3 regions of the Vibrio atlanticus genome follow, and region 2 is predicted to be linked to each of the others. Evidence: predicted binding sites of a transcription regulator. Region 2 holds the regulator's gene; each other region holds the start of a gene.
The links. The regulator CRP, encoded in region 2, controls carbon source genes, mostly activating them, when cyclic AMP is high. The targets are predictions, from matches to a motif close to TGTGANNNNNNTCACA.
Positions count from the first base shown of each region.

Region 1: mlc (sugar metabolism global transcriptional regulator Mlc) is a predicted target of CRP. The motif match lies at 1,877-1,892, and genes of this name have one in related genera.
Region 3: recB (exodeoxyribonuclease V subunit beta) is a predicted target of CRP. The motif match lies at 1,782-1,797, and genes of this name have one in related genera.

Region 1 covers NZ_AP025460.1:1,187,403-1,190,690, forward strand. Annotated here, with positions in the region: gene pyk (pyruvate kinase) at 1-1,369, opposite strand, end outside; gene mlc (sugar metabolism global transcriptional regulator Mlc) at 1,968-3,185, shown strand.
Region 2 covers NZ_AP025460.1:3,118,596-3,121,883, forward strand. Annotated here, with positions in the region: gene OCV30_RS14110 (YheU family protein) at 1-65, shown strand, start outside; gene OCV30_RS14115 (phosphoribulokinase) at 143-1,012, shown strand; gene crp (cAMP-activated global transcriptional regulator CRP) at 1,254-1,886, shown strand; gene OCV30_RS14125 (DUF1338 domain-containing protein) at 2,071-2,862, opposite strand; gene astD (succinylglutamate-semialdehyde dehydrogenase) at 3,121-3,288, opposite strand, start outside.
Region 3 covers NZ_AP025460.1:807,827-811,114, reverse strand. Annotated here, with positions in the region: gene recB (exodeoxyribonuclease V subunit beta) at 1-1,666, opposite strand, end outside; gene OCV30_RS03680 (hypothetical protein) at 1,926-2,087, opposite strand; gene recC (exodeoxyribonuclease V subunit gamma) at 2,094-3,288, opposite strand, start outside.

The sequences.
Region 1 (3,288 bases), 1.5 Mb from region 2:
CGCCAAATTTAAGATGCTCTTGCTCTTTTAGGCAGGTGAGCGTAGATAGGGCAATGTCAAAACTGTCTTTGGCTTCTGTCTCGAAGTAGATAGGTGTTACACCTCGGTACAAGGTACAGCGATTAAGTGTTCCTTCGTTACGAGATAGTGCGTAGATAGGCATATCTGCACTTAGACGAGACATCATCAGTGCAGTACGGCCTGATTCAGTGAGAGTGACTACGCCTTTAATGCCTTCCATATGGTTTGCCGAGTAGATAGTCGCCATCGAAACGGTTTCTTCGGCGGTCACAAACGTGCGGTCAATTCGGTAATTGGATTGGTTGTTAATCCCCGCCATTTTCTCAGCACCAATACACACTTCAGCCATCGATTTTACGGTTTCGACCGGGTAATCACCTGCAGCTGTTTCACCTGAAAGCATGACCGCATCTGTTCCATCAAGTACCGCATTGGCAACGTCCATGACTTCGGCACGGGTTGGCATTGGCGCTGAAATCATCGATTCCATCATTTGGGTTGCGGTGATCACCGTTCGGTTAAGCGCTCTAGCACGGCGTATAAGCTGCTTTTGTACTCCGACCAATTCAGGATCGCCAATTTCGACTCCGAGGTCACCACGAGCCACCATGACCACATCTGAGGCCATTATGATGTCATCCATGTTCTCAACAGTGGCTACCGTCTCTGCTCGCTCTACTTTTGCTACAAGGTGAGCTTCTAAACCTGCTTCACGTGCGAGTTGACGAGCGTAGTGCATGTCTTCGCCGTTGCGTGGGAAAGACACCGCGAGGTAATCCACTTTGATTTGTGCGGCGGTGACGATGTCGCGCTTGTCTTTTTCTGTCAGCGCTTCTGCGGACAGGCCGCCGCCTTTCTTGTTTATGCCTTTATTATTCGAGAGAGGGCCGCCAATGATGACTTCGGTATGAACGCGACAACCTTCCACTTCGGTTACTTTTAGCTGTACACGACCATCGTCTAGCAGCAGGATGTCGTTAGCTGAAACGTCGTTAGGTAATTCTTTATAATCAAGGCCGACCGCTTGTTGGTTGCCTTCGCCTAAACCAAGGCTACTGTCGAGAGTAAATTGGTCACCAACGGCAAGTTGGATTTTGCCATCTTTGAATGTTGACACTCGAATCTTGGGACCTTGTAAGTCACCGAGAATAGCGATCTGAGTACCAAGTTTTTTGGCTATTGCTCGGACATTTTCTGCACGTTGTATATGGTCGTCGCTAGTGCCGTGAGAGAAGTTCATACGGACGACATTGGCACCGGCCTTGATGATCTCTTCAAGCACGTTACCTTTATCAGTAGAAGGGCCTAGCGTTGTGACGATTTTCGTTTTTCTTAATTCGGCTGTCATGAATACTCCTAGAGTGAGGCCAAGTAATCTTTTAAAAGACTAGGGCGTGTTGATCTTTCGAGCTGATTTTTGCAGCGAGTTGCTGGGTATTTATACAAGGCAGAGGCTTTGATGTGTAGCTAGCCTACATGAGAAGCCGATAACGTAGTAGAAATGACCAGCAAACGCTGCCCGAAGGGTTCGAGCTGGGCGCCCCCGCAAAAAGCGTTTTACTCTTTGTTGAGGGAGATTTGCTTAGAATGACTAGGCTACTTCTCCCTCGCCGCGATTAAAACGCTTTTATCTCGAACAAAGTTTAACCACGAAAGGTCAACGCGCCTTAATTAAGTATATGCATTAATTGATTATTTATTGGGAGCTAGAAGGATATTTCTTTATTTGTATCCAATTATTGTATTCAGGACTCAATAACGATGTTTCATTAAGAAAATTAAGTCTCAATTTATCGATGTCGGTACTAATTTTTCTCGAACTATTTGACTCGATACACAAAGATTCATGTATATACGTGATACTGGTCACGGCGATATACCAAGTGACTTCACAATTACTTCGCAAAGTAAAAAAATTACCGCGTTGATGATTTCTGGAGCGTAAAATGTACATGGCTCAACCGGGCCATATTGATCATATCAAACAGGTCAATGCTGGTCGTGTATATAAACTAATTGACCTTAAAGGTCCTATTTCTCGTATCGATCTGTCCAAGCAAAGTGAGTTGGCTCCGGCGAGTATTACTAAAATTACCCGTGAACTCATTGAAGCTCACCTTATTCACGAAACGACGGTTCAAGAAGCCACGACTCGTGGGCGCCCTGCTGTCGGTCTGCAAACCAATAACGAAGGTTGGCAGTTTCTGTCGATGCGTCTTGGTCGTGGGTATCTCACTATCGCGCTCCATGAGTTGGGCGGCGATGTACTTATCGATACTAAGATTGATATTCATGAACGTGACCAAGACGATGTACTTGCGCGTCTTCTGCATGAAATTGATGAGTTTTTTCAAACTTATGCAGAGCAACTCGATAGGGTAACAAGTATTGCGGTTACGCTACCGGGGCTTGTGAATTCTGAGCAGGGAATTGTGTTGCAGATGCCACACTACAACGTTAAAAACTTAGCGTTGGGTCCTGAGATCTACAAAGAAACAGGTCTACCTGTCTTTATTGCCAATGATACCCGAGCGTGGGCATTAGCAGAGAAGCTGTTTGGTCACTCTCAAGATAACGATAATTCCGTTTTGATCTCGATTCACCACGGTGTAGGCGCAGGGATCATTCTCGACGGCCGAGTATTGCAAGGTCGCCACGGTAACATCGGTGAGCTGGGTCATATTCAGATCGATAAACAAGGCAAGCTTTGTCATTGTGGTAATCATGGCTGTTTAGAAACGGTTGCGAGTTCACAGGCTCTCCGTGAGCAAGTCAAAGAACGGTTGGCTAATGGTGAAGCATCATCACTAACGGCGTTTGAAGATGTCACAATTGAACAGATCTGCGCTGCTGCTGCTGATGGTGATCCACTGGCTGTTGAAGTGATAGAACAGTTAGGTCGTTACTTAGGTGCCGCGATAGCGATTGTGATCAACCTTTTCAATCCTGAGAAAATCTTGATAGGTGGTGTTATCAATCAGGCTAAAAGCGTGTTGTATCCTGCGATTCAAAAGTGTATCGAAGAGCAGAGTTTATCGGTTTACCATCAAGATTTAGAGCTGGTGGAATCTCGATTCTATAAACAAGCCACCATGCCAGGTGCTGCGCTTGTTAAACAAGCTTTATATGATGGCCAATTGTTAATGAAAGTGATTGAAGGCTAACCCTTTTTTTATCGTTTTTAGCCTTCCTTGAACCCTTTCCATGCACTTAAACTATGTATAACAGCATTTGTTGTACTTAGTTTAAGCATCTGTGTATTTGCGC
Region 2 (3,288 bases):
AAGTGAGTATCGTGTTTTCTGAACTGCATGAAACCGTTGATATTCAAGTCACAAAACGCTTCTAAGCTGCGCTCATAAAGGAGCCGTGTTATAGTGGTAAACGATTGCTAACAAGTAAGTTACTCAAAAGACAAGGGTTGTCATGTCCGCTAAACATCCAATTATTGCGGTGACGGGTTCATCTGGAGCCGGCACCACCACTACCTCAGAAGCCTTCCGAAAAATGTTCAATATGATGGACGTGAAGGCAGCTTGGGTTGAAGGGGATAGTTTCCATCGCTTCACTCGACCAGAGATGGATGTCGAGATCCGTAAGGCGCGCGAGCAAGGTAAGCACATCAGCTACTTTGGTCCACAAGCTAACGATTTTGGTGCATTAGAAGATTTCTTCCGTCAATACGGCAATGAAGGCACGGGAAAAGTCCGTAGCTATCTGCATACCTTCGATGAAGCCGTGCCTTACAATCAAATGCCCGGCACCTTTACGCCATGGCAAGAGATCCCTGAAAACTCGGATGTGATGTTCTACGAAGGTCTTCACGGTGGCGTAGTCGATGGTGACATCAATGTTTCTCAACACGTCGATCTGCTTATCGGCATGGTACCTATCGTAAACTTGGAGTGGATCCAGAAATTCGTTCGTGACACACGCGATCGTGGTCACTCTCGCGAAGCGGTGATGGATTCTATTGTTCGCTCAATGGATGATTACCTTAACTACATTACCCCGCAGTTTTCGCGAACTCATATCAACTTTCAGCGTGTCCCTACCGTAGATACATCAAATCCACTGAATGCAAAAGGGATCCCAAGTTTAGACGAAAGCTTCGTGGTTATACGTTTGCGCGGCATCAAAAACGTCGATTTTCCTTACTTGTTGGCTATGATTGATGGCTCATTTATGTCACGTCATAACACACTTGTGGTGCCAGGAGGCAAGATGAGTTTTGCTATGGAGCTCATTGTAAGGCCGATCCTGCAACAACTTATAGAAACCGGTAAAATAGGCTAACAAAACAACATTCTGGTTGATTACTTTTCATACCGTGATCATGTGCACAATTTTGCGTAAAAAATCGTAGCTTGGTCACGATTAAAATCAAGAAATAGTACCTGAAAAAGGATACTATTCTTAAACGAAACACAAGATAGCTTGCAGCACTCAACGAGTGCTCTTATCCTAGCTACGTCAATTCAGGCTTAGCTAAAATATGGAAAGCGGCAAGCATACCCTGCAGAGGAAGTAAGATATTATGGTTCTAGGTAAACCCCAAACCGATCCAACATTAGAGTGGTTCCTTTCACACTGTCATATTCATAAGTACCCTTCAAAAAGTACTTTGATTCATGCTGGTGAAAAGGCAGAAACCTTGTACTACATTGTTAAAGGTTCTGTGGCAGTTCTTATCAAAGACGAAGAAGGTAAGGAAATGATTCTTTCTTACCTAAACCAAGGCGACTTCATCGGTGAGCTTGGCTTGTTCGAAGAAGACCAAGAGCGTACTGCATGGGTTCGTGCAAAATCTCCTTGTGAAGTGGCTGAGATTTCTTTCAAGAAATTCCGTCAACTTATCCAAGTGAACCCAGATATTCTAATGCGTCTTTCATCGCAAATGGCAAACCGTCTACAAGTAACTAGCCAAAAGGTTGGTGACTTAGCGTTCCTTGACGTAACAGGTCGTATCGCTCAAACGCTACTAAACCTAGCAAAACAGCCAGATGCAATGACTCACCCTGACGGCATGCAAATCAAGATCACTCGTCAAGAGATTGGCCAGATTGTTGGTTGTTCTCGTGAGACCGTAGGTCGTATCTTGAAGATGCTAGAAGAGCAGAACCTAATTTCTGCACACGGTAAGACTATCGTGGTATACGGCACTCGTTAATCTCGATTAACTGAGCCAAAAATTTGAAAGCCACCAAATGCGAATTTGGTGGCTTTTTTGTTTTCTAAATATCTAGAGAACAGATGCGGGAAGCAAAGTTAGAAATCGGACTTCACTATTCTAAAGTATCTCGAAGCGAAGCGTACCCGCACCTCTAGGGCAAAGCCCGTGCTCGTATCTTTCTTTAACCGTTGGTGCTTTCAAAGATCTTGTCAGCTGATGCCGCGACAAATCCGGTATAAAGCTCACCATTGGCAATCGCATAACGCTTAGCGAACTCATAGAAGCCGCCAGGAATCATCTCATTGCCTTCAACAAATGAAACTGGGACTTTATCTGCCATTGTTGATGATTGCTCTAATAAGACCTCTGGAGAGCCTTTCACCTCGCCGCCAGATACATTGATAGTGAATCCCGACTCATTCAGATAGTCATTCACGGCCTGCACTTCATCGAACTTATTTAACTGGTTCACACTCACCGTAAAGTGGTTTGCACCGTAACCATGAGCGGCTAGCCAAGAAGCGTACTCACTCTCTTTTGCTAGCACTTGGAAATCTGCGAAGCTCAAATCCCAAAGACGACCACCAAACAAGAATTCATGACCTTGCAGTTTGCTAGCATCCACTTGCTCAACCAACTTAGCAACGATCTGTTGCAGGTCACTTGAACACTCTTCGACCTTCAACTCACTAATGAACACTTTTGGTTGGTTTGGATCTGGGTGCTCGTAGTGCTTAGCCACTAGCTTCTTGCTCTCAAATAAGTAATCGCCACACGCCTTGTAACCTAACTCAAGGAAAGGTTTAGCCAGTGTTTCAATACCTAGCGGTGCAACATTGAAAGTACGCAGTGCAATGTGATCGTTAATCAGGGCTTCGTCTTCTTTCAGCAAGTGATGTACTTTCTCAGCCGATGGACAAAGCCTGTGAATGTAATCGTCCCATAGTGATTTAAAGAGTAGATCGGGCGTCATGGTGACTCCTTGTCAGAGGTTCTAGCAAGCTAGTAATTTGGATTAGAAAGGGAGAGGCTGGACATAGAGTCAGCAGCCATCAGCCTGTGACATACTTGTTCTATTATTATCTACCGCCCAATCGAGGTGTCGGACGTGGGTGAAAAGAGGAAGCGATAACACCGCTTCCTTATTACACAATCAATCAATGAATCTGTTACTCATGAACCTAGAGCTCATAAGCTTATGATTCATCAAGTTAAAGCTTAAGAACCAAAACTACAGCTCAATACCTGGGCTAAACGTAGCTGGCAGTTGAGTTTCACCACCTTCCATTGACGCCATTGGGTAAGCACAGTAGTCAGCCGCGTAGTAAGCACTTGGGCGTAGGTTGCCTGAAGCACCCGGGCCACCAAATGGTGCATCACCACTTGCGCCTGTTAGCTG
Region 3 (3,288 bases), 1.2 Mb from region 2:
AGGCTTGCTGGTTTTGAGAAGCGGTCAGAATGGTTTGAATTTGACTCGCCGTCGCCTCAGCCATTGCCTTGTGATATTCGTCTTTCGGTAATGGCTTGTCTTCAGCAGCTTGTAGCCAAAAAGTCAGTGCGTGTTGAGTTTCTCCCTTCATCACCCATTGGCGCTTATCAGCCGATGGACTGGCAGCAACAGGCAGGAATGGAATATCTTGATCGTAGATAAACGGACTGTCCGAATTCATAAACACTTGGTTTACTGCACTGACCATATCGGCACTTGAACGCCAGTTAGTACCCAAAGTGTAGTGAGCACTAACTTGGTTTCTCGCCTTGATATAGGTAAAGATATCTGCGCCACGGAAGCCATAAATAGCCTGCTTAGGGTCACCGATCATAAACAAGCCACATTGCGGGTTATCGAGATAGATTCGGCTAAAAATACTGTATTGCAGCGGATCGGTATCTTGGAATTCATCGATCATCGCAACCGGGTAGAGTGTGCGAATTCTTTCCACCAGCAATGATTGCTCATCCACATCAATCGACGCAGATAACTGAGTCAGCAAGTCATCAAATGATAACCACTGCTTCTGCTGCTTGGCTTTGGCTAGCATGGTTCGACAGTGGGTGATCGCATGTGCCAATAACGGAGCTTTCAGATCTGCAGGAGAGTCTAAGAACTCCTCAATCGCTTCGAAAACGGCGTGCTGAGGTGCAGTGCCTTTCGGTGTTTTTTCAATTAACGTGGCTTGTGAGAACTTCTCTAGTTTATCTGGAAACTGGTAATCATGAGTGTCGCTCTGCGCCCATGCCGTGACCGCTTCTAACCAAGTCGGTAAAGACTTCTTGGTGTAGCTACGCTTGTTCACATCTGAACCTGAAATCAAAGCCAAAAAGTCCGCTTCGGATTCGCACCACAACGCCTTAAGTTGCTTCACTTTATCTAGGTTTTGATTGTGCAGAGTTTGCAGGTCGCCCGACATTGCTTCGACGGTTAGCTTTAGTGGAGAACCCGTCAGATAACGATTTACGTCAGCCAATAGAGAAGCGGGAGAACCCCAGATATTACGAACCTCACCTGCTAATTGAATTGGCAATGGGTAGAACTGTTTACGCCAATAGTCGGCAACCACTTGTGCTTTTAGGTGGCTTTCATCGGTCACAAATTCATTATCAAAGCGGCTTCCAGACTCGAAGGCATTTTGAGTCAACATTCGCTGACAGAAACCGTGAATGGTGTAGACCGCTGCTTCATCCATTTGTCTTTCAGCGTTAAGCAGAGTTTTAGCTGCGCCAGCATGATCATCGATGGCTTGTAACAAAGGCGCAATCACTGGGTCGTCACTTTGCCCACGTGCAAACGCAATCCGTGCATCATGGATTCGAGCACGGATACGATCTCGCAGCTCAGCGGTAGCCGCTTCGGTAAAGGTCACCACTAGAATTTGGTCTACAGTTAGTGGCTCATGGTGTCGAGTGGCTTCCGTCAGATCACCTTGCGGCGCAGCAGTGCCGTGCCCCAGCAGTAAGCGCAAATACAAGCCAGCAATAGTAAATGTTTTACCCGTACCCGCCGATGCTTCAATTAAACGCGCGCCATGAAGTGGAAACGTCATGGTATCGAGTGTTTTTGGAGCGATTACCTGAACACTGCTTGTGGTCGTCATGCCTTACTGCCTTTTGATAGATGAGTCTGTTAAAAATGTGACTATTGCTATAAATGTGACCTAGCGTGGAAAACGTCATTCAATTTACGTCCTACGCTAATTTGTTAATAGTTAGTGCGATCTCTCTCACGGATCAATTCAGATCGCCTCGCTACTATGCGCCCACGAGTTCAGGAGCGCGATTCGAGTTTTATACTCATTGCCTACTTTGAACCACAGAATAATGGTCCCTCTGACCTGTGGCCGTACAGCGAACGCCCTACACTAATAATGATTTACTGGCGGCCACTTTATTTCCTGTACCTTGCTTCCCTTCACTTCGATTCCCTTCACCTTGAAAGCAAGCATCCCAAATGCTGACCAGCGACTCTCGTTCGTTTTTCATTAATTTCGCGCGCACGCTATTGATCTTGCCGATCACAGCCACTTACTCCTGATCTTCCAGATCGGCAGCTGCCAACCTTGCCGCCTGTAACACAAGCGTTGAATACATCCGTGACTCAGCAGCCAACTCATCGTCCCATTTAGACCAAATACGTGAGATGTAAGTATCTCTCCCCTCACCCGTAAAGGCGAAGCTGTCATTAAAGGTATCGGCCATTTTCTTGAGCGACTTTTCTTCGTCATCGACCCACTTACCACGACTAAAGCCCGCTTCAACACCAGCCAATGCGGTTTTCGGGAAATAAGGCAATGGTGCAGTCATGCCTTGATAAAACAGTCGGACTAATTCAGCCAGCAAACTCTTCGCCTGCTGCGCATCGCCGATAGGTTGTAGCGTTTGATGAACCACGCCCTCTTTTCTGTCGTAGCCAATAATATGGGTCGTCTTTCCGTGTCCCATCACTGCACAACATAGATGATCAACCCACGCTGCCAAATAATCTTGAGAGCGTATTTTGCCGCTACGGAAACGAACTAGACCTGATTGATAGTTTTGAGTTAACCAACCCATCAAGCGAACAGGCTTACCTTCGCCTAACACATCAAATTCGATATTCACTTCGAGATCTTGTTGCGGTGATCCGCTCACAAATCGAATCTCTTTGGCTAAGTCTTCTGCTTGAACGCGGTTGGTTTCAAATTCGATATCACCAAAAGCGCCAACAGGTAATCGACCTTGTGCTTTTTGCTCAGAGACAAACAGTCGCACCGCTTCATCCGCCCCTTCAGGGTGATCCAGCAACACTTGTAGCAACGCATCTTTGAGCTGGAAGCTCTCTAAACCATTAAGTACAAATGGCTCATCGTCTTCCATCACAGGAAGTGGCGGCTCAAATACCACTTTTAGGCGGCGATTAAAGAAGTACTGCACTGGCAAACGCCAAAAACGCTGTAACTCAACCAAGTCGAGTTCTAACGGGTACGTCGCCCCCAACAAATAATCATCCAATGCACGATTGAATTCACCACTGCGTTCACCGGAACGGTTAGCCGCAGGAAGCCACTCTTTGGCGTAACTCAGCACATGGCTCGCATCACCTTGAGTAAACGCAGCAGGGCTAAACGGTGTCATGGTGTGTTCAAAACTGATCGCTTGAGTCAGGTTGATACCAGAATCATCGCTTGGCAACGCTTGGTCTTCACTTAGGCAGTAGTTCTGCTGGCAGTATTCAATCAAC